2 regions of the Bacillus sp. Marseille-P3661 genome follow, and region 1 is predicted to be linked to the other one. Evidence: predicted binding sites of a transcription regulator. Region 1 holds the regulator's gene; the other holds the start of a gene.
The links. The regulator Rex, encoded in region 1, represses fermentation and respiration genes when NADH is low (regulators of the CRP and FNR family bind a similar motif). The targets are predictions, from matches to a motif close to TTGTGAAATATTTCACAA.
Positions count from the first base shown of each region.

Region 2: a site for Rex is predicted at 5,882-5,899, ahead of C1724_RS18530 (AtpZ/AtpI family protein). Genes of this name have one in related genera too.

Region 1 is NZ_LT965959.1:131,475-140,422, reverse strand. It holds gene C1724_RS24675 (CPBP family intramembrane glutamic endopeptidase) at 233-952, shown strand; gene C1724_RS24670 (YdiK family protein) at 1,043-1,237, shown strand; gene C1724_RS24665 (redox-sensing transcriptional repressor Rex) at 1,308-1,976, opposite strand; gene moaC (cyclic pyranopterin monophosphate synthase MoaC) at 2,012-2,497, opposite strand; gene C1724_RS24655 (ABC-F family ATP-binding cassette domain-containing protein) at 2,647-4,584, shown strand; gene tsaD (tRNA (adenosine(37)-N6)-threonylcarbamoyltransferase complex transferase subunit TsaD) at 5,050-6,075, opposite strand; gene rimI (ribosomal protein S18-alanine N-acetyltransferase) at 6,068-6,523, opposite strand; gene tsaB (tRNA (adenosine(37)-N6)-threonylcarbamoyltransferase complex dimerization subunit type 1 TsaB) at 6,542-7,234, opposite strand; gene tsaE (tRNA (adenosine(37)-N6)-threonylcarbamoyltransferase complex ATPase subunit type 1 TsaE) at 7,215-7,691, opposite strand; gene thiL (thiamine-phosphate kinase) at 7,701-8,687, opposite strand; gene C1724_RS24625 (trans-sulfuration enzyme family protein) at 8,777-8,948, opposite strand, start outside.
Region 2 is NZ_LT965955.1:341,956-350,903, forward strand. It holds gene upp (uracil phosphoribosyltransferase) at 330-959, shown strand; gene wecB (non-hydrolyzing UDP-N-acetylglucosamine 2-epimerase) at 975-2,126, shown strand; gene C1724_RS18525 (S8 family serine peptidase) at 3,566-5,833, shown strand; gene C1724_RS18530 (AtpZ/AtpI family protein) at 6,059-6,250, shown strand; gene C1724_RS18535 (ATP synthase subunit I) at 6,252-6,641, shown strand; gene atpB (F0F1 ATP synthase subunit A) at 6,643-7,359, shown strand; gene atpE (F0F1 ATP synthase subunit C) at 7,410-7,622, shown strand; gene atpF (F0F1 ATP synthase subunit B) at 7,861-8,391, shown strand; gene C1724_RS18555 (F0F1 ATP synthase subunit delta) at 8,388-8,933, shown strand.

The DNA of each region.
Region 1 (8,948 bases):
TGCAAGTATTAACTCATAAAATTTTCTATTTTTCATATTTTAATTTAGCAACACAGTCCACTCATTCATTATTAACGAAAACACCAAAAATAAATCATCATTTTCTACCTTATCCCATAAGTATGTTAAAATACGAAGGTAAAACAAAATGCGTAAGCGCTGAAACTGGATTCACCCAAAACACTAGAGTACCAATTAAAGTTATACTTTATCTTAAAAAGGAGATATTATATTGAAAACTAGATATTTATTAACGATACTTACATATATTCTCGTTCAATTTTCCGGCTATCTATTTGGTTTTAAATTGTTATTATCCATGGGAATGTCTAACGATTCTGCTCTAGCTATTTGGACTGTTATAAGCTTTACTGTTGGTTTAATAATAGTTATGATTCTATTAGTACCTGATATTAAACAACGGCATGATTCAAGAGAGCGCGTTTCCCGCCTAGTTGCTGCGCAATGGGCTATTGGCGGAGTCTTTTTAGCTTTTTTCGCGCAGTATGTGGCAGCTATTATTGAAACGTATGTCTTTGGAATCGAAGTTGGCTCTGAAAATACAGACATGTTAGTTGAAATTGCAAAAGCCACTCCAATTTTTATTATCGTTACTTCTATTGTCGGACCAATATTTGAAGAAATTATCTTCCGCCAAATTATTTTTGGTAGTCTTTATAAAAAATTCAATTTCTGGTTGGCGGCAATTTTTAGCTCAATCATTTTCGCTGTAGTGCACATGGACTTTGCTCATTTACTGGTATATACAGCTATGGGTTTCGTATTCTCTTATCTATATGTTAAGACAAAGAGAATTCTTGTCCCAATTGTTGCCCACGTTTCTATGAATACCTTCGTTGTTGTTATACGATTCGTATTCGCAGATGATCTCGAAAAACTACAGCAACAATATGACCAAATGCAAAGTTTCATTTCCTTACTAAATTTGTAAAAATTATCAAAAAATGTTCACTTTAATATAATTCGTCAATAGTTAATTATAATCCTTTTTATTTGTGCTTTTATTATTGGAGGTTTTTAAATGAAGACTACACCTTATACAATGGGACTAATCTATGCAGCTATGGGAGGATTATTTACCTTTCTAGCAGTTGAAAGCGTGGAGGAAACTATTTGGAACTTGACCACGGTCTTATTAATGCTCGTAGCTACCTTTGATTTCTCAGCTGCTATCCGGTTCTTCACCGTAAAAAGTAGATTACAGTCAAAAAAATAAAAATAACAAAACACCTGGCATGTTCACTAGTACCAGGTGTTTTAATTTATAAAAGCACTTTATCTAACCTTTATTCTTCCTCTTCTTCTTCATCATGTGATAATGGATAATGTTTTAAAAAATATATTAATGATTGCAGTTCGATCGCCAAATCAATATGGTGTATTCTTACTTCCTCCGGTACATTGATTCTTGCAGGAGTAAAGTTTAAAATACCCTTAATTCCAGAGTTAACGAGACGGTCTGTGATTTGTTGAGCAGCCGAAGCCGGAACAGTCAGGATAGCCACTTCAAACTCATTCTTAATTTTACTTTCTAAATCATCTAAATGAAAAACAGGCACTCCGCCTACTTCAGAACCTACTTTACTTCGATTTATATCAAACGCCATCTCAATGCTCGAATTATTGTTTTTTGTAAAATTATAATGTAAAAATGCTGTACCTAAATTACCAACACCGATTAAACAAACCTTAACAATTTCATCTTGATCAAGCGTTTGTCTAAAAAAAGATAATAAGTAGTTAACATTATAACCATAGCCCTTTTTACCCAGTGCACCAAAATATGAAAAATCCCGACGAATTGTAGCGGAATCCACCTTTACGGCATCGCTTAGTTCTTTTGATGAAACCCGCTGTTTTCCCGAGGCATGTAAGTTTTTTATAAAACGATAATACAAAGGTAAACGTTTTGCAGTAGCCTGAGGAATTTTGTTCTGATTTTGGTCGATATTCATATCATCCCTCCCACAGTTTTAGTTTCTCACTTAATCTATATTTTTTCTCTATGAAAATTACCGCTCTTTCCACCGGTTTTTTCTAATAAGTAAGTCGCCCCAATGATCATACCTTTATCAACTGCTTTACACATATCATATACGGTAAGTGCAGTCGCCGAAGCAGCAGTTAATGCCTCCATTTCGACACCCGTACTGCCTTTTGTTTTTACTGTTACTTCTATGTTCAATATGTAATCAGGTGCTTTTTCTTCCCATGAAAAAGAAATGTCAACACCCTTTAACATTAATGGATGACACATAGGAATCCAATCTGATGTATTCTTAGCAGCCATAATACCCGCAACTTGCGCAACTGCCAAAACATCGCCTTTTTTCATTTTATTTTCAATAATACTTGTATAGATCTCTTCGTTGACTTGAATGCTGGAATGCGCAATAGCCATACGGACGGTTTCATTTTTATCAGTAATATCTACCATTTTTGCTCTACCTTGCTCGTTGAAATGTGTAAAAGACATATTGATTGTCATCCCCTTATATGTGACTATACACTATTTTGAATGTTCTGTCGTTTATAAAATAAAGAAATTTCCAAGTGGTGATTTGTTGCCCGCTTCAGGCATTTTACGATAAACTAAAGGTTAATGCGATGAAGAGGTGAACGGACATGATTTTACTCCAAGTAAATCAAATAACGAAATATTATGGTGCTGATCCTATTTTATCTAATATCAAATTAGAAGTACAAGCAAAAGATAGAATTGCTCTTGTTGGAAGAAATGGAGCCGGAAAGTCTACTTTGCTTAAAATAATAGCAGGCCAATTATCATATGATTCAGGTGAATTGATTAAGCCGAAAGATTTAACAATTGGGTACCTTGCGCAGGATACAGGCCTCGAATCTAGTTTATCAATATGGGAAGAGATGATGACTGTATTCCAGCATTTAAAACAAAAAGAAACAAAGCTTAGAGAATTAGAAATGCAAATGGGTGACCCCGCTTATTTAAATGATACAGCTAAGTATGAAAAAGTATTAAAAGAATATGACGAATTACAAATTGCTTTTAAAGATGAAGGCGGTTATCAATATGAAGCAGATATTCGCACCGTATTACATGGATTAAATTTTACTAGCTTTAATTATAACACACCTATACAATCTTTAAGCGGTGGCCAGAAAACGAGATTGGCTTTAGGTAAACTTCTGCTCACTAAGCCAGATCTATTAATTTTGGATGAACCTACTAACCACTTAGATATTGAAACCATGACATGGCTTGAACAATATTTACAAGGTTATCCTGGAGCACTATTACTGGTTTCTCACGACCGCTATTTCCTAGATAAACTAGTAACAATCGTTTACGAAATTTCCCGATCAACCAGTCGGAAATTCGTAGGAAATTATAGTAAGTTTTTGCAGGAAAGTGCTCTACTATACGAACAAGAGCTAAAACAGTTTGAAAAACAACAAGATGAGATTGCTAAATTACAGGACTTTGTGCAGCGGAATATAGCTAGAGCTTCTACTACAAAACGGGCACAAAGCCGCCGGAAACAGCTTGAAAAAATGACCGTAATGGACCGTCCACAAGGTGATGAAAAATCTGCATCCTTCCATTTCGAAATTGAACGACAAAGTGGTAATGATGTGTTAAGAGTAGATGGTGTAACAGTTGCGTATCCAAATCAAGAGCCTACCCTCAAAGATATTACATTTCTACTTAAGCGTGAGGAAAGCGTGGCCTTAGTGGGGCCAAATGGAATTGGAAAGTCAACTTTATTGAAAGCAATTACAAAGCAATTACCACTTCTGAGCGGAGAAGTAGCGTATGGCTCGAATGTTACGATCGGTTATTATGACCAGCAACAAGCTGATTTAACTTCGAATAAAACTGTATTAAACGAGCTGTGGGATGAATATCCATTAAAGCCAGAGAAGGATATTCGAACAATTCTTGGTAACTTTTTATTCAGTGGTGATGATGTTCTAAAGATTGTTAACTCATTAAGTGGCGGTGAAAAAGCCCGCTTGGCACTTGCTAAACTAATGCTTCAGAAAGCAAATCTGCTTATTTTGGATGAGCCGACAAACCATTTGGATCTTGATAGCAAGGAAGTTTTAGAAAATGCTTTAATAGGCTATCCAGGTACAATTTTATTCGTATCACACGACCGTTATTTCATCAACAGGGTCACAACCAGAATCATCGAGCTTTCACAAGATGGCTTGCAAAATTTCCTCGGTGACTATGATTATTATATTAATAAAAAAGAAGAAATGAAGGAACTTGAAAGTTTAGAACAAGAAACTAAATCAAAATCTACTGTGGATAAACCACAACCAGAAAATGATAAAACAAAGTTTGAAATGGATAAAGAACAGAAAAAGAAAGAACGTCAGCGCCAACGCAGAATTGAAGAAATCGAAAGACAGATTGAAGAAATTGAATTAAAGATTACAGCAAATGAAGAGCTTTTATGCGACCCGGCTGTTTATCAGGACTATGAAAAAACGACAGAATTAAACAATGAAAATCAAAATTTTAATACACAGCTCGAATTGTTAATGGAGGAGTGGGAATCGCTCCAAAGCGAGTAAATATTAAGCTTGCCTGCTATACGTACTTTATTATGATGTACGTATAGCAGGCATTTTTTTCATTAACCGACATCATATTTCGCCAGATTACTTACACTTTAAGTGATCTATTAACATATACACAATATCCACATAGTTATTAACAGAAAATGCCCGTTTTTAAAGGCGTTTTTTACACTTATGCACATAATCCACAATTTTTAACACAGTTATCCACATTTTTTATAAACAAGTATATATCCTTTCATGTCGGAATTTGTAGAGCTTATCCACTAACACAACACTCTGTGGATAACTTTGTCCACAAAATATAAAAATCCAAATCAGCTAAACGGACTGCTTTGAGCCTTTTATATATTCTCCTGAGAGAAAAAAAAATAGCAGACTAAAATCATCATGGTGAATTTAGTCTGCTATTTTATTATCGTATTCCCCGAACTGCATAAACTCGAATTACCTATAATGTTAATTAAAGCTCTCTATTTCAAGTCCTGGGGTACCGTTTAAATCAAGTCCTGCAACTTTTCCTTTATTAAATTCTATACTACCTGCTGCAGCAATCATCGCTGCATTATCCGTACAGAGATTTAATGGAGGAATAACTAACTCAACGTCTTTCTCACTAAAAGTTTGTTCTAACGCTGCTCTTAGTCCTTTATTAGCTGCTACACCTCCAGCTAATACAACTTGCTTAACATGATATTCATGTGCCGCTTCCTCCGTTTTTGAAACTAATACTTCGATAACACTTGCTTGGAAACTAGCTGCTAAATCTTCAGGTTTAATTTCTTCTCCACGCTGTGCAGCATTATGCAAAGTATTAATCACAGCTGATTTTAAACCGCTAAAACTAAAATCATAAGATCCCTTTTCTAACCAAGCTCGCGGTAATTCAACTGAAGGGCTGCCTTCGTGTGCCAAGCGGTCAATATGAGGGCCACCCGGATAGGGTAGCTTAAGCTGTCTGGCTACTTTATCATAGGCTTCACCAGCTGCATCATCTCTAGTCTCGCCAATAACTTCGTACGAGCCATGCTCCCTCATATAGATGAGCTCTGTATGGCCACCAGAAACGACTAAAGCTAAAAGAGGGAAAGTTAATTCCTTAACAAGACGATTAGCATAAATATGGCCAGCTATATGATGAACTGAAACGAGTGGAATATCATGAGCAAATGCTAACGCCTTTGCAGCATTTACACCTACTAATAATGCGCCTACCAAGCCCGGTCCTTCCGTTACAGCAATCGCATTGATATCACTAAAATTGATTTTTGCTTTTGTCATCGCTTCTTCTAATACAATCGTCACTTGTTCTACATGGTGCCTCGACGCAATCTCCGGAACAACTCCGCCAAAACGCTTATGGCTTTCAATTTGCGATGATACTACATTTGCAATAATTTCACGGCCATTTTTTATAATCGCCACTGCAGTTTCATCACAGCTAGTTTCTATTCCTAATATAAACTCATCTTTTTGCTTATTCATTAAAATTCACCCACATTACTAAAGCATCTTCTTGGTTATCCACATAATAATTTTTGCGGATGCCACCATCTTTAAATCCATATTTACGATATAAATTTTGGGCCACAGTATTAGATACCCTGACTTCTAGCGATACAGTTTTTGCACCTAAAGCTTTACTAAACTCTAAAACTTGTTCTAACAACGCATCCCCAAGCTTTTTCCCACGATATTGTGGCAGAACAGCAATATTTGTAATATGCGCTTCATCTAAGATGATCCAAAGACCACAATAACCGATAATGGACGGTCCTTTCTCCATTACAATATATTTAGCATACTGATTTGTAGTAAGCTCGTTATAAAAAGCATCTCTGCTCCATGGCAGTGTAAAAGAGTTTTTTTCTATATAAACAATCTGTTCGATATCTTCAAGCTTCATTAATCGAAAACTAATATTCTCCTCCATAATTGTTCCCCTTGAGCTTTATTTTTCTTGAGCAGCCAACCATTTAGCTTCTGCTTCGGCAAGACGAATATAATTAGGAACAAATGAATGAATCTCCTGTGGCTCTTTCGAAATCCCTATTCTTGCCAACTCAGACGGTCGCGGATTATATGCACTAACGGTTGCGATTACAGCCTGTTCACCAAGTACCTCTGTAATTAACTGCTGGTGTAATTGCACATCGTTACCTAAGAATAATACCTTCTCCTCCTGATCTTTCAAAGTTATTAACCAATCCTTTAACAAAAGTATTTGATCTTCTTTTATAGATTGAAGGACTCCTTGACTGTTTTTATATAGCCCTGTATACACCTGACCTCTGCGTGCATCAAATATAGGTGATACTAAACCTGAAAAGTATAGCCCATTCTGAGCTAACACTTCTAAGCTCGAAACACCTACAATTGGAATATTTAATGACCATGCTAGTGTTTTAGCAACAGTTACACCGATTCTTACACCTGTATATGAACCAGGCCCATGCGCAACAATAATCCGTTCCAACTGCTTAGGCTGTATGCCAACGGCTTTCATTAGATCATGAATTGCTGGCATTAACTGTACAGAATGGTTTCTTTTTACGTTTGTTATATATTCTCCAATAATAGATTGACCATCGATAATCGCAACACCCATTACCTGATTAGATGTATCAATTGCTAATGCTTTCATTATTCAGTAACTCCTTACATAAATCAATATATGTATGACCCTTTGGCTCAAGTGTTATTTTTCTTTCAGCTTCGTTTTGATATGCTATCGTAATAGCCAGAAACTCATTAGGTAATTGATCTTCAATAAATTGAGCCCATTCTACGACCGTAACTCCATCGCCATCAAAATACTCATCAAAGCCTAAATCTTCATCACTTTCTTCTAATCTATAAACATCCATATGGTACAAAGGAATTCTTCCTTGTGTATATTCTTTAATAATTGTAAAGGTAGGGCTATTAACCGTACGATTAATTCCTAATCCTTTGGCCAAGCCTTTAGTAAACGTTGTTTTTCCTGCCCCCAAATCGCCTTCTAAGGTAATTACAGAACCAGGCTGCAACTTTTCTGCTAACCGTTCCGCAAAGCTCATTGTTTCCTCTGTTGAATTTGTATGTATTTCAAATTCTTTCACAAAACCACCCTATTTTTTAAAATGATTATATCCCTGTTTTTGCAAGAGAGTCAGCGTATTTTTTTGTTTTAAAAATACATTTGCCGGCCCTTCTTTTACAATCCCAATTTGCGTTATTTTTTGATTTGCATTTTGACATTCTTTTTTAAGTTCATCCCAGTTTTCTTTAGGAATTGTGCCAATTAATTCATAATCTTCCCCACCGTTCAACATGAGTGGCAATGGGTCTTTATGAATAAAACAAAGCTCTTCACTTCTTGGTAATTGATCGGCATCAATTACGATTGACACATTGCTAGCTTCAGCAATTTCATTACTTTCACTTGCAATACCGTCACTCACATCATTTAAAGCCACACGCGGAAAACTTGCAAGAATTTGACCAATCTCAACCCTCGGTTCCGGCATCTGATGGCGCGCAACTAAATGCATCTCTTCTTTTGTAAACATATAGCCATGACCATGCTTTAACAATAGCTCAAGACCTGCAGCAGATTCACCAACGTTTCCAGTCACAAATACAAGATCATCTACCTTGGCATTGTTTCTTAAAAGATGACATCCCTTTTTGATTCTTCCTAGAACAGTAATGGTAATTGTTAAACTATGCATGGACGATACGGTATCTCCTCCGATTAAATCCATTTTATACCGTTCGGCCAGGTCTGTCATGCCAGCATATATTTTTGCTATTTCTTGCTCAGACCAATGTTTCGGTATCGCAATTGAAACTAAATAAAAGGTCGGCTGTCCACCCATAGCTGCTATGTCACTAATATTACTGGCTAACACTTTATAACCAATATGATAAGGTTTCATCGTTTTTTTTGTAAAATGTACCTCTTCTATCATTGTATCCATACATACAACTTCTTCAACATCAACATCACTAGAAAATAATGCAGCATCGTCCCCAATTCCCTTTACAAGGAAAGGATGATTAATCTTCTTCGGCGTAATGCTTTTTATAAATGAAAATTCATCTTGAATAGACACAGTTATCCTCCAACATTCTAAAGAAAAAAATATAAAAGAATCCTTAGGTTATTCCCCTAAGGATTAATTTTCTCATATTAATTTCAATTTTACAAAACCGATTGTTCTAATGCATCTTTAAATACAGAAATGATATCTTCTGACTCCTCAATCCCAACCGAAATTCGAATAACTCCTTCATTAATACCAAGCTCGTCCCTCATTTCAGGAGTTAGCGAACGGTGTGATGTCCCAAATGGATAAGAAACTGTTGTTTCTACT
Region 2 (8,948 bases), on a different contig from region 1:
GGAGTTTTCCTTTTTAAGCTTGTATGTACTATACTTTTCTTATACAATTTATTAGAAAAACATTTAGGTATAACTTTATAAGCACCACGTTTATATTTTTTGAAAAAACGAACACTATCACTATAGTTATACCAAGCACTTAACATTGTCGCAAAAATGCGTTAAATGTCAGATTACATAGGTTTGTTGGTACGTGGCAGCAAGTTAATGGAAGATTTTCCATTGATGGCTCATAATAAGTTAGTGCTTATTAATCCGTTGATAAAGAGCTAAGGTTGCATAGCGACAACATAGTTTTTTTTCAAATAGAAAAAGGAGAGATTTTTTTTATGGGAAAAATTCATGTGTTTGATCATCCGTTGATTCAACATAAATTATCAATTATTCGTGATAAAAATACAGGTACAAAAGAATTTCGTGAGCTCGTTGATGAAATCGCAACTTTAATGGCCTATGAAATTACTCGGGACTTACCGCTAGAGGATGTAACGATTGAAACGCCAGTGGCAACTGCACAAGCGAAGGTTCTTGCTGGTAAAAAGCTTGGAGTAATTCCTATTTTACGTGCGGGCTTAGGAATGGTTGATGGAATTCTAAAGCTAATCCCAGCAGCTAAAGTTGGCCATGTTGGGTTATACCGTGATCCGGAAACATTAAAGCCGGTAGAATATTATGTAAAGCTTCCTTCTGATATTGCAGAGCGCGAGTTAATCGTGGTTGATCCGATGTTAGCGACAGGTGGATCTGCAGTTGAAGCGATCACATCATTGAAAAAGCGCGGTGCCAAGCATATTAAATTAATGTGTACAATTGCTGCACCTGAAGGAGTAGAAGAAGTTCAAAAAGAACATCCTGATGTAGATATTTATATCGCGGGCTTAGATGAGAAATTAAATGAACATGGCTATATTATTCCTGGACTTGGAGATGCAGGCGACCGTCTATTTGGTACAAAATAATTGGAGTGAATATCGATGTCAAAACGAATTAAAGTGTTAACGACTTTTGGTACAAGACCTGAGGCGATTAAAATGTGCCCGCTTGTACTTGAACTAGAAAAGCGTTCTGACCAATTTGAATCCATTGTAGCGGTAACAGCGCAGCATCGCCAAATGCTCGATCAAGTCTTACAAATTTTTAATGTAAAACCTGATTATGACTTAAACATCATGAAAGATCGCCAAACATTGATTGATGTGACAACAAGAGGACTAGAAGGCTTGGACGCGGTAATGAAGGAAGTTCAGCCGGATATCGTGCTTGTACACGGTGATACAACAACTACTTTTATTGCGAGTCTGGCAGCATTCTACAATCAAATTGCAGTTGGACATGTCGAGGCGGGGCTAAGAACGTGGAACAAATACTCTCCGTTTCCTGAAGAAATGAACCGTCAGTTAACTGGTGTTATTAGCGATCTACATTTTTCACCAACAGATAAAGCCTATGAAAACTTAGTGCAGGAAAATAAAAATCCTGAAAGTATTTTCATTACAGGAAATACAGCAATTGATGCGCTGAAAACGACAGTTAAAGACGACTATAGTAATGAAGTGCTTGAAAAAGCCGCAAGCAAAGGCCGCTTAGTACTTGTTACCGCTCATCGCCGTGAAAATCTTGGACAACCAATGCGCAATATGTTCAATGCAATCCGCCGCATTGTTGAAGAGCATGACGATGTGCAAGTTGTATATCCGGTCCATTTAAATCCGGCCGTGCGAGAAATTGCCCAAGAAATACTTGGAGGGAATGAGCGGATTCATTTGATTGAACCGCTTGATGTAATTGACTTCCATAACTTTGCATCACGATCATACTTAATACTGACTGATTCGGGCGGCGTCCAAGAAGAAGCGCCTTCATTAGGTGTACCAGTTCTTGTGCTGCGTGATACAACAGAACGCCCTGAAGGTATTGAAGCAGGTACATTGAAGCTTGCAGGAACAGAGGAAGAAGATGTATACCGCTTAGCGAAAGAGCTGTTAACAGATTCTGCTGCGTATGAAAAAATGGCACAGGCGTCTAATCCGTATGGAGATGGCAAAGCATCTGCTCGAATTGCTGAAGCTATTCGTTATCATTTTAAACAAACAGACGAGCGCCCAGCGCCATTCACAGTTAAATAGATATAGGTTGATTTTAGTAAGGCTCATTTTTGGAGACATCTTCCAAGGATGGGCTTTTTTGTGTGAGCGGCAACTGTTGGTGCAAATTTATCTGGTGCAGTTAGTCATAAGATAGGGACTCCACATAAATGCCGTAAACCGTCCGTTTCGCTTATAAACTGCTAATTTGGATTAGAAATGAGTAGAATCCGCTTAGAAGTCATGAAATTCGGATTATAAACTCAGTATTCCGACTAGAAATCTGTGAACTCCGCTTACAAACTGCATAAACAAACAATTGGAATGACGCAGAACGGCTATAGCGAGTACAACCTGCGCGGGAGAGTCCGGTCAAATGATAAAGTGAATTTACTGCCGGTTATAAATGTTGTGAAAAGCGTGAATTTCAACGCTTTGCTGTAGAGTGTGATAGCTAATGCACCAATTAGCTAGAAAGATTCAATGCGTGGCGAATTTTATAACCAATAAACAGCAGTACATTCACTAAAAGAAAATCTGAGATTAAGATCAGAACTCTTCATAAATGCCGTAAACCGACCGTTTCGCTTATAAACTGCCAAATTGGATTAGAAATGAGTAATATCCGCTTATAAATCATGAAATTTGGATTATAAACTCAGCATTCCGACTAGAAATCTGTGAACTCCGCTTACAAACTGCATAAGCGAAAACTGGAATGACGCAGAACGGCTATAGCAAGTACAACCTGAGCGGGAGAGTCCAGCTCAACTGATAAAGTGAATCTACTGCCGGTTATAAATGTTGAGTTAAGCGTGAATTTCAACGCTTTGCTGTAGAGTGTGATAGCTAATGCACCAATTAGCTAGAAAGATTCATTGCGTTGCGAATTTTGTAACCAATAAACAGCAGTACATTCACTAAAAGAAAATCTGAGCTTAAGATGAGAACTCTCCATAAATGCCGTAAACCGACCGTTTCGCTTATAAACTGCAAAATTTGGATTAGAAATGAGTAAACTCCGCTTATAAATCATAGAATTTGGATTATAAACTCAGCATTCCGACTAGAAATCTGTCAACTCCGCTTACAAACTGCAAGAGCGACAAGTCAATTGAGATTAACCAGTATGGCTATAGCGAGTGCAACTTGAGCGGGAAAGTCCAGTCAAATGATAAAGTGAATCTACTGCCGGTTACAAATGTTGTGAAAAGCGTGAATTTCGCTAGTAAACGCTGTCTGATGGAGTAGTAGCAATAATAATTAAGCTCTTCCAAAACTAAAACCTCTACAAAATATTCAAACCCCACCACCTTTCTTGCATTAAAATCCCAAATTTGCAAATAATACCACAGTATAAAGAAATGAATATCATTCATAAATTCACACAAATTCAATGGGCGTTAACATCCACCCACATAATTTAATGCATCACCGCACCGGGGGTCAGGCACCATTAATACAGAAAGGTGGTATTTTTTGTGACATACAAGGCAATAAAAATACTAGCTTTTTCGATAATAGTATTTGGTAATACTTTTCCAATAACGAGTTTTGCTGAAATACAGAAAGTTGATATCAATATTAAAGTAGATCCTGCACCGATACATCCGCAAAAGTATATAGTCGAGGTAAATGATTCTACTATAATAGAAGAAATTAAATCAAAATATTCTGGAATTAAAATTAATGAACAGTTTAACACACTTTTTAATGGTATTTCGATTACGGCCAATGAAAAGGTGATTTCGCAGTTAGAAAATCTCAATGGTGTAGTAAGCATCCATCCTGCTAATACATACGAAGTTAAACTAGATGAAAGTGTGCCGTTTATCGGTGGCGATACGATCCGAGGGATGTTCGATAAAGAGAATCAGCGCTTAACAGGTAAAGGTGTAAAAGTTGGCGTCATTGATACTGGCGTTGATTATACGCATCCTGACTTACAAAGGAACTTTAAAGGCGGCTTTGATGTAGTGGACGATGATGAAGATCCAATGGAAACAATCAAAAGCCAGGGTGAGCCGACGCTGCATGGTACACATGTTGCCGGGATTATCGCTGCAAACGGAAAAGTAAAAGGTGTGGCGCCGGATGCAGAAGTATATGCGTATCGTACACTAGGCCCAGGTGGTGTTGGTACTTCAGATCAAGTTATTGCGGCGATCGAAAAAGCAGTAGAAGATGGCATGGATGTGATCAATTTATCATTAGGTAGTTCAGTGAACGGACCTGATTATCCAACAAGCATTGCGCTCGATAAGGCTGTGGAAAAGGGTGTGATTGCTGTAACTTCTAATGGGAACTCAGGTCCTGGTATTTGGACGGTTGGCTCACCGGGTGCTTCGGAAAAAGCAATCTCTGTTGGAGCATCGACGCCGCCAATTGAAATCCCATTTGGAACAATCCATGCAGCGCCTGATCATACTTTTGTGTTGCAGCCGCTCCAGGGTTCTGTTCCATGGAATTTAACGAAAGACTATCAATTAGTGAACGGAGGTCTAGGTTATCCGGACGAGATAAAAGATGCTAGAGGAAAAATTGTAGTCATTCAGCGTGGCGAGATTACTTTTACAGAAAAAGTGAAAAATGCATACGAAAAGGGTGCGGTTGCTGTCTTAATTTACAATAACGAAGATGGTATCTTTCCTGGCGGATTGGAAGAGAACATCGACATACCGGCAGTTGCACTAACAAAAAAAGACGGTGAGCTGTTAGTAAAGCATCTAAAAAAAGGCGACCAATGGTTTGCAACGAAGATGCGCAAAATAACCGATCGTTTAGCGGCCTTTAGCTCACGCGGGCCAGTCACCCATACATGGAATATAAAACCTGACGTAGTTGCTCCGGGGGTGAAAATTGATAGTACAGTGCCGGACGGCTATTTAGCTTTACAGGGAACAAGTATGGCTGCGCCACATGTTGCAGGAGCAGCGGCGCTCGTTAAACAAGCGCATCCTGATTGGACACCCGAACAAGTTAAAGCTGCACTAATGAATACCGCCAAGCAAATGTACAATGAAGAAGGGAAACAATATTCTCCGTTTGAACAAGGCGCAGGTCGTATCCAAGTAGACGACGCGGTTTCAACTAAGCTGCTTGCCTATCCAGGTGCCTTAGCTTTTGGTTCGATTAAGCCATCCAAGCATAAAGTAAATAAAAGTATCGCGTTAATTGTTGAAAATACATCAGATACTCCACAAAAAATTTCGTTTGAAATTCCAAAGCTCGAAAAAGGGCTGAAGTGGAATCTACCTTTTTCACAATATCTAGAACCGAAGGAAAAAAAGAAAATTAAAGTGGGGATAGAGGTAGATTCAACAGTTATGAAAAATGGGATATATTATGGAGGTTTAGAACTAATTTCAGAAGATAACAACATTGCACTGCCATTTTTATTTGTGATTGGTGATCCAAAGCATCCAAGAGTAATGGGGTTTTCATTTGAAAAAGAAGAGAATGATGTCGACGAGCATAGTAGTTTCAGTCGTAAGGATGATGAACGCTACAAATATGAGTTCTACTTACCGGAAGGCGCAGATGAATTCGGAATTGCATTATTTGACCCGATAACACTTCAGTTTAAGGGATTGTTAACACAACAGCATAATGTGAAACGCGGTCATATTGAACAAACTATTGACCGAGAAAAAATTCCATTTCCAGATGGTGTTTACCGAGCGATCGTTTATGCTAGACAAAATGGGTTAGAAACATCGCAGGAGACTGAAATTGTAATAGAGAGTTAATGTTTAAATTCTTGATAGAGACTTATAAATTTTTGTTATATGTCGTATCTGTGAACATTTTCACCTAAAATTGATTGACATTAAAAGTACCCTATTGTATGCTTACAAAGGATGTAAAACGAGGGTACTTTTAGTACATATTTTTCAGAAAATTAATAAGAGATAAAGTACTAAGGAGCGCTTTATTTGCGAGGAGATAATCAGCAAAAAAAACCCTTACAGGCAATGGCTATCATGTCAGCAATTTCAAGTAGTCTAGTAGGATCGATACTGGTAGGTATCTTTCTAGGGAAATGGCTAGATAAACTAGCGGGTACATTTCCACTGTTCCTAATACTTGGTCTTATTAGTGGACTTGCAGCTGGTGTTTATGCGACAATTCAGATTGTCCAACGCTATTTAGGAGAAGGAAAATAACATGCTTGAAAATAAAGGGATGCTGACTCGGTACCTGAAAATTATCATCAACATTTTAGTGTTATTCGTATTAGGATGGGGATTTACTCCTTATACGACTATTTTTAATGGCCTGATACTAGGTGCTGTTGCTAGTACCTATAATATGTGGCTACTGTATCGAAAGGTGAACAAGTTTGGACAAGCGGTTGTGGAAAACAGGCGCATGGGCTCACTTGGTATGCTGCAACGTATGGCATCTTCCGTATTAGCAGTGCTAATCGCAATGCGATACCCTGAAACGTTTCACTTAGTAAGTGTGATTATTGGCTTAATGACATATTATATCGTCATTATGATAGATTTTATTATTCAATCCAAACGTAATTCATTCGGGAAGAGAGGTGAATAAGTTGGAACATGGTGCTCCTATAGTGGAATTTCTTGGTCTTACATTTAATTTATCAAACGTATTAATGGTCACTGTTGCATCAGCCATCGTATTTTTAATCGCAGTCTTATGTACTCGTTCATTACAGTTACGCCCAACAGGTGCTCAAAACTTTTTGGAATGGGTGATGGACTTTGTAAAAGGCATTATTGGAAACACAATGGACTGGCAAACAGGCGGTCGCTTTTTATCACTAGGAATGACACTACTCATGTATATATTTGTATCAAACATGCTAGGTCTTCCATTTGCAATTGTAGTTGGGGAAGAACATCATTTATGGTGGAAATCACCAACCGCAGATCCGACGATCACAATGACACTAGCTGTTATGATTGTTGGTTTAACACACTATTATGGTGTGAAAATGAATGGTGTGAAAACATATACAAAAGGTTTCTTTGAACCAATGTCTTTTATGTTTCCGCTAAAAATCATTGAGGAATTTGCTAACACATTAACTCTTGGTTTGCGTTTATACGGTAACATTTTTGCTGGTGAAATCCTATTGGGATTGCTAGCAGGTTTAGCAACGAGCGGGATTGCAGGTGCTTTAGGTGCTGCAATACCGATGATGGTTTGGCAAGCATTTAGTATTTTCGTAGGCGCGATTCAAGCGTTTATCTTTACAATGTTAACGATGGTATATATGGCACACAAAGTGAGTCATGACCATTAAAATAAAAATAATTTCAAATAAAGAATTATAATTCTAAGGAGGACTTTATAATGGGTTTATTAGCAGCAGCAATTGCAATAGGTTTAGCTGCACTAGGTGCAGGTATTGGTAACGGTCTTATCGTAAGTAGAACAGTTGAAGGGATCGCTCGTCAACCAGAGCTAAAAGGACCTCTTCAAACTACAATGTTCATCGGGGTTGCGTTAGTAGAGGCGATTCCAATCATCGCGGTAGTAGTTGCATTTATCGTAATGGGACAATAATTTTAAGTGCATAAATAATACAATTGATAACAGGATCATGACTTAGATCTAAATGGCGAAGATCATTTGAAGATCCTTCGCCATTGCTTTATCATGGTTTAACATGCTGCAACCGCCTGCCATAAAAGGATAGGCAGGGGTTAAACAGCCTGTAAAACCGATTAGTTTCAACTTATGTAAACTATTAAGTGTACGATCATATACCGAGCAGGGCACGTATTGGAAAGGAGTGAATACAGTGTCACCAATTAATGTATTAGTATTGGGAGCAGCTGGCGGCGGACTTGGAATCAATACAGGCGATATCGTCTTCCAGTTAGTGATGTTTTTAATTTTGTTATTATTACTTCGCAAATTTGCTTTCGGTCCATTAATGGGCATCATGAAGCAACGTGAAGAACATATAGGAAATGAAATAGCGGCAGCTGAAAAGAGTCGTAAAGAAGCAGAGAGAATTGCTGCAGACCAAGCTGAAGCTTTAAAGCAAGCTCGTGTTGAAGCACAACAATTAATCGAAAACGCTAAGAAAATTGGCGAGCAACAAGAAAAAGATATTATCGAAGCGGCGCGTACTGAAGCAGTTCGCTTGAAGGAATCTGCAATTAAAGAGATCCAACAAGAAAAAGAACAAGCAGTTGCAGCATTACGTGAACAAGTTGCTTCATTATCTGTATTAATCGCATCTAAAGTGATTGAAAAAGAGTTAAGTGAAAAAGATCAAGAAAAACTTATTAATGAATATATCAAAGAGGTAGGCGAGCAGCGATGAGTTCAACAGCAGTAGCGAATCGCTATGCAGTAGCCCTTTTCGAACTAGCAAAAGAACAGAATCAACTGGAAACAGTAGAAGCTGAACTTCGTGTTGTTGAAAAGGTTTTAGCCGAAAATCCTCAATTCCTAACTCTTTTAAAGCAACCAAAAATCTCGAATGAATCTAAAAAAACAATGATCAAAGAAGTGTTTGGCGGTGTATCAACAACTGTATTGAACACAATCCTACTTCTTATCGATCGCAAGCGTGAAGATCTTCTAAGTGAAATCGTGGAAGAGTACTTCGTATTAGCGAATAATGCGCGCGGTATCGCAGATGCAAAAGTGTATTCTGTCCGCCCGTTAACGCAAGATGAAGAAAAAGCTCTTTCAGATGTATTTGCTAAGAAGGTTGGTAAATCTGAATTACGAATTACAAATATTGTAGATAACAGCCTGATTGGTGGGCTTAAACTACGCATTGGAAATACAATTTTTGATGGCAGTGTAAAAGGTAAGTTAGACCGTATGGAACGTCAATTACTATCTGCAAAAAGTTAGAAGATAGGGGTGAAA